DNA from 2 places in the Maridesulfovibrio frigidus DSM 17176 genome. Region 1 is predicted to be linked to the other one. Evidence: predicted binding sites of a transcription regulator. Region 1 holds the regulator's gene; the other holds the start of a gene.
The links. The regulator sigma-54, encoded in region 1, starts transcription at its own class of promoters, with help from an activator protein. The targets are predictions, from matches to a motif close to CTGGCACGGNNNNTGCTT.
Positions count from the first base shown of each region.

Region 2: BR06_RS0107635 (ammonium transporter) is a predicted target of sigma-54. The motif match lies at 1,953-1,970, and genes of this name have one in related genera.

Region 1 covers NZ_JONL01000001.1:6,959-10,336, reverse strand. Annotated here, with positions in the region: gene lptB (LPS export ABC transporter ATP-binding protein) at 1-704, shown strand, start outside; gene rpoN (RNA polymerase factor sigma-54) at 1,070-2,485, shown strand; gene hpf (ribosome hibernation-promoting factor, HPF/YfiA family) at 2,531-3,073, shown strand; gene BR06_RS0100050 (PTS sugar transporter subunit IIA) at 3,077-3,378, shown strand, end outside.
Region 2 covers NZ_JONL01000003.1:71,509-74,886, reverse strand. Annotated here, with positions in the region: gene BR06_RS0107645 (3-dehydroquinate synthase II family protein) at 1-657, opposite strand, end outside; gene BR06_RS0107640 (2-amino-3,7-dideoxy-D-threo-hept-6-ulosonate synthase) at 675-1,472, opposite strand; gene BR06_RS0107635 (ammonium transporter) at 2,020-3,378, shown strand, end outside.

The sequences.
Region 1 (3,378 bases):
CCAAGCTAGTTAAGAACTACGGGCAGAAAGAAGTTGTCCGTGGTATCAGCCTTAATGTTAAAGAAGGTGAAGTTGTTGGTCTACTTGGTCCTAACGGAGCAGGGAAGACTACCACTTTCTATATGCTTGTCGGTGTTGTGAAGCCCACTTCCGGTGATGTGTACCTCAATAAGAATCAGATTACGCGCTGGCCTTTGCATGAAAGAGCAAGACACGGCATTAGTTATCTTCCGCAGGAAAGCTCAATTTTCAAGAAACTTTCTGTTCGCAAAAATCTTGAAATAATTATCGAGCATACTGGATTATCCGGTAAACAAATCGGCAACAGAGCAGATGAGCTTCTAGATCAGCTTGGCATATTGCGCCTTGCAGACCAGACAGCGCTTTATCTTTCCGGTGGTGAACGTCGCAGGCTTGAAATTGCTCGAGCTTTGATTAATGACCCCAAATTTATTTTGCTTGATGAGCCTTTCGCGGGTATCGACCCTATTGCCGTTATTGAAATTCAGGACATAATCTCCTCCCTCAAAGATATGGGGCTCGGTATTTTGATCTCCGATCACAACGTGCGCGAAACCTTATCCATTTGTGATCGAGCCTATTTGGTATACGAAGGGCGTGTTATTCTTAATGGTGCACCTGAAAATATCGTTAAAAATACGAAAGCTCGCAGGCTGTATCTAGGGGATAGTTTTAGTCTCTGATCACTCCGTCCAGCTTAGCTTTTTCATGTTTTTTGCCTCCCTTTTTTCTCTCTTATCTTCTCCATATTTTCTCCCTATTTTTTTATAAATATACTCACGATTCATAAAATTTGGGTTTGCTGATTTACAGCAAGCCCGAACATTGGTACAGTTTTTTCATGTACATTGCATAAGATTAAAATATCCTGAAATTACGGATAAATCTGTACTATTTCTTGCATGGGTTTCTGGAGTGTGGCATACTTTAATCAAGAACAAATCCAATTAAATAATATTTTTTTTAAAGATTTGTTGAGCGAACGTTATTCAGCGGTTTAAAAAGTTTAAAAGATACTTTTAATTGTATCATAGGGTGGCACAGAATTATGGGACTGGAACTTAGACAACAACTCAAGCTTTCGCAGCAACTGGTGATGACACCTCAGTTGCAGCAGGCTATTAAGTTGTTGCAGCTTTCCAGATTGGAGCTGCTCGATACTGTTCAGCAGGAGCTTCTTGAAAATCCGATACTGGAAGAAGCCGAAGCTGTTGAACGCACAGACAGTGCGGATGCTGAATCCGGCACTGCCACTGCTGAAGAAGCAGAAATTTCACGTGATGCTGACTGGGAGAATTATCTCGGTGAGTTTTCGAGTACTTCCAAGCAGGCAGGCACTCGCGAGTCTGAATCTCAGGAAGAGGGGATGTCTTTTGAGGCTAGACTAACAAAGCAGACTTCTCTCGAGGGACACCTCGCATGGCAGATGTGTCTTTCTGATTTTACTGAGAAGGAAGTGGTCATTGGTGAGTGTATCTTAGGTAATCTCAGTGCAGGCGGATATTTGCGGATAGGGTTGGATGAAATTTGCGAAACCTGTTACGCTCAAATCGAAGATGTCGAAAATGTTCTTTCTCGAATACAAAGATTTGATCCTCTCGGAGTGGCAGCTCGTACTCCTCAGGAATGTTTACTGATTCAGCTTGAGGTTTTGAAGCTTGATGATGATCCTATACTGGTTTCTCTTGTCAAAGATCATTTGGAAGATCTGGAGAAGAAAAGGTATAAGCCTCTCGCAAGAAAGTTTAAGCTCAGTATGGAGGACCTGAAGAGTTATCTTGATCTGATGCAGACTCTTGATCCTCTACCAGGGGCAAGCTTTTCAGGGGGAGATTCTTTCTATGTCAGTCCGGATGCATATGTGTATGAATATGATGGAGACTTTGTTATAGTCTTAAACGAGGACGGTCTTCCAAAGTTGCAGATGAATTCTTTTTATGTAGAGACTCTGGCGTCAACCAAGGGTGAAGATAAAGAGTATTTTCAGGATAAGATGAGATCTGCACAGTGGCTTATGAAGAGTCTTTATCAGAGGCAGCGTACACTTTATAAGGTTTTGGATTCCATTGTAAGGTTTCAGCGGGGGTTCTTTCAAAGTGGTGTCACCAAGCTTAAACCGCTTATTCTCAAAGAGGTGGCAGAAGATATTGAAATGCATGAATCAACAGTTAGTCGAATAACTACCAGTAAGTATGTTTCGACTCCACATGGGATTTATGAACTTAAATTTTTCTTTAATAGTGCACTCGGACTTGATGATGGTTCTCAGGTCGGGTCCGAATCGGTTAAGGCTCTGATCAAACAGTTGATCGGCGATGAAAACAGTAAAAAACCTCTGAGTGATGAAAAAATTGCCGAGACGCTCAAGGACAAACTTGAGGTCAACATCGCCAGAAGGACTGTAGCTAAGTACCGGACTGCAATGGGAATTCTGTCCTCATCGAAGAGGAAAAAAGTATTCTAGCAGTTCAGTAGAGAGCATATTCACCCTTTATTCAAGGAGTTCCGTATGAATGTTGCATTTACCTTTAAGAACTTTGACGCTTCTGACCACTTGAAGGAATACGCTAACGCTAAGTTTGGTAAGCTTGATAAGTTTATAACAAACCCGGACAATACTGATATTCAGGTAAATTTGTCAGTAGATAAGTTTCGGCACGTTGCGGAAGTGGTCTTAAGCACTGATAACATTCATATCTCGGCCTACGAAGCCTCTGAAGATATGTACTCTACCGTGGATTTGGTTCTTGATAAGCTTGAAGTGCAGCTTAGACGCATGCGCGAAAAGATGAGAAGTCACAGGCGTAGGGACACAGCTCCTGCTCGTATGGACGTTCTTAGTTACCCTGAGCCAGAAGAAGAGAATAACGAACCTACTATTGTTGAGACTGATCACTTTGTGCCAAAGCCTATGTCTGTAGACGAAGCCGCAATGCAGCTTCAGACTCTTACTAGTGAGTTCCTCGTCTTTAGAAATGCTGATACCGAAGCTATAAATGTTATTTACCGTCGCAATAATGGCGATTTTGGATTGATTGATCCAGGATACTAACTGATGATAATAAATGATAATTTGGATAAGGGACTTGTTGTTTATGAACTCGCTAGCTCTGATAAGAGCGGAGTTCTGAGAGAAATGGTTTCAACTCTTAAAGCCAAAGGGCTTGAGGTTGATGTCGAAGAAGCTCTCCAGGTCCTCATGAGTCGCGAAAAACTCGGAACTACCGGTATAGGGGATGGCATTGCCATCCCCCACGGTAAATTAGAGTGTTTAGATGAGATAGTTGTGGTTGTTGGTAGAAGTGGTCGTGGAATTGACTACGAAGCCCTCGATATGCTGCCTTGTCACATATTCTT
Region 2 (3,378 bases), on a different contig from region 1:
TCCAGGCATCTGTGCGTAAGCATGAACAGCTCCGGCATTAACACGGAACGGACGAGCTGCAACATAAGGATTGGACTCGGTTTCGCCATGTACCAGAAATGTAAATGCACTGGAATTACCGACCAACATTCCCTGCCCTTTCTTAAGCATGGAAATAGTATCAACACAAACACGGTGCCCAAGTCCTGCGGATTCAATCTTGGTAATCTTAGCTTTCTGTAAATCCATGTGACCCTGACTAAGTTTTAGTTCCGCGACAATTGCTTTCAGCTCATGCGCTGCTTCGGGAAGAACAACAATGGTATCTGCGCCTCGTTCAAGAACTCCTGCGGCAAGAGTTGCACGATCCAAGGATTCAACTTCAAGGGCAAGCTTATCGACCTGTGCAAGAATGTTTTCAACCGGGATAATTTCCCAGCCCTTAGCAAGACAAACTTCGGTGCCATCTTTGGAAAGGTCGATGGCAATGTCTTCATCACTCTTCTGATTTATCGCAACAAGCGGCATTTCTTCAGGAGTAATAACAACAACTCTGCCAAGTTCAGTGATCGCATCCTTATGCTCAGGCTCAGCGAGAACGGCGTCTACGCCGGACTCGAGAGCAATAGTCAAAAGATTTTTATCGAACGGTATTGCTTTGTATACTATCTTTTTCATCTTAATTTCCAATTATGTTATTCGCCGATGTATTTAAGAGCAGCTTCAACAGTTTCATCCTGATGAACAACTTTGCTAAGGGCTTCTACCAGTCTTACGCGGTTCTTATGCTGAAAGACATTACGTCCAACGGAAAGACCGGAGCCACCTGCGCTAATGGAGTCTGAAACCATCTGAAGGAAAGACTGGGTTGAATCAAGCTTAGGGCCACCTGCAATAACAACCGGAATACAAACACCATCAACAACACGCCCGAAAGTTTCAGGATCACCAGTGTAAGAAACTTTAACGATATCTGCGCCAAGTTCTTCACCAACACGGGCACAATGAGCAACTATTTCAGGATCGAACTCATCTTTAATTTTAGGCCCACGAGCGTAAACCATTGCGAGAATAGGCATTCCCCAACTGGTCGCTTTGTCAGAGACTTCACCGAGATCACGAAGCATCTGCATTTCAGTTTCGTCACCTAGGTTAACGTGGACACTTACAGCGTCAGCACCGCGGCGAAGAGCATCTTCAACAGTACCTACAAGGATTTTAGCATTTGGAGTGGGGGAAAGTGAAGTGCTTGCAGAAAGATGAACAATAAGACCACAATCCTGTCCTTCGCTACGATGTCCGCAACGAACAAGGCCTCTGTGCCCAAGAACGGCATTGGCTCCGCCAGCTACCATATCATCAACAGCATTACGCATATTTTCAAGTCCAGCTATTGGACCAACACTAACACCGTGGTCCATAGGGACGATTATTGTTCTTTCAGTTGCTCTATTGAAAATTCTTTCAAGTCTAATCTTTTTACCAACATCCATTTTACTTCTCCGGTAGTTTTGCCTTTATATAAGAACCGCTGCCAGTGGCGGCCTCAAATCAAAAAAAAGGGCCGCCGGCGAATTATCGCCTGCGGCCCTTTGTAGAGGTAGTTTGTTAAGAAATTTCTATTTTCTCACGAGCAAACCTCAACGCGACCACAAGCGTAGGTGCACCAAAAATAAAAGAAATAGAAATATGAGAGGCTGGCGCCTGTGGTGGTTGTTAAAGTCTGCATGGGCATTAAGTAACCACCACTGCAAAAAAGAGTCAACAACTTTCTTTATTTTTCTACCATCATTAATATAATAGACACTTATTGTTAATCCTACCCTACTTTAAAAAGATACCCCTCGTCACTTATTACCTTTTTGTCAATAACGGGCTATAAATAGTATACAAAAAAGTTCATTAATACAATTTTGTAAGAGACTATTTGCGCGCGTTTACATAAAACACAATTAATACAGACACTTATGCAGTTGGCACGGTAAATGCTTAGAGAATAGCATCCTTAAAGCAATTTACACCCCGAAGGAGGAGGAACTTATGACTTTCAAATTTCCATCAATTAACCGTAAGGTATCGGCTGTCGCAGCCATGCTAATGGTAGCTGCACCAACTGCAGCCTTCGCTGGCGAAGAGTATTTGACTCAGACCCATGCCAACATTTTATGGACACTTATTGCAGCCATACTAGTTATGTTCATGCAGGCTGGTTTCGCATGTGTTGAAGCAGGATTTACCCGCAGTAAAAGCGCCGGTAATATCCTTATGAAAAACTTTCTTGATTTTGCAGCAGGATCAATCATCTTTTTCCTATTCGGATTTGCGCTGATGTTCGGTCTTGATGCAGGTGGATTCATCGGAACTTCCGGTTTCGGCCTTGAAGGCGTCAATCTAGTTAACGCTGACGGACAGTGGACTCTTACTTTCTGGTTCTTCCAGTCCGTATTTGCCGCAACAGCAGCAACAATTGTTTCTGGTGGTATCGCAGAACGCACCAAATTTAGTGGCTACATCCTTGTAACCATGATCGTAACCGGACTGATCTACCCTATTTCAGGTCACTGGGCATGGGGAAGTCTATGGCTTGGCGACGCTGGCTCAGGTTGGCTCGAAGGGCTCGGATTCATGGACTTCGCAGGATCAACAGTTGTTCACTCCGTAGGTGGCTGGATCGCTCTTGCAGGGGCTATCGTTCTCGGACCACGCATCGGTAAATACACACCAGATGGAAAAGCAAAAGCTATCCCAGGTCACAACATCCCAATGGCTGCACTTGGTGTATTCATCCTCTGGTTCGGTTGGTTCGGATTCAACCCGGGTTCCACAACAACTGCAGACGGCTCTATCGGTCTTATCGCAGTAGTAACAAGCCTCTCCGCTTGTGCAGGAACACTCGGAGCAATGTTCACATCATGGTTCAGATACGGAAAACCAGATATTTCCATGACTTGTAACGGAGCATTAGCAGGACTCGTAGGTATCACCGCAGCTTGTGCAACAGTATCTCCTGCAGCATCCATTATCATCGGCCTTATCGCTGGTATCCTAGTAGTTCTATCCATTGAATTTATCGACAAAATACTCAAAATTGATGATCCAGTTGGTGCAGTATCAGTTCACGGTGTATGTGGAGCATGGGGAACACTAGCTTGTGGACTATTCACAACACCTGTTCTTAACGACGGAGTAGGCGGACTGTTCTACGGCGGTGGATTCGCACTTGTAACCCCACAGCTCATCGGTATCGGAGCATGTTTCGTCTGGGCATTCGGTGCAGGCCTCATAGCTTTCGCTCTTGCTAAGGCAACCATCGGAATCAGAGTAACAGCTGAAGAAGAAATGAAAGGCCTCGACATAGCTGAACACGGCTCTGAATCATACAGCGGCTTCCAGATCTTC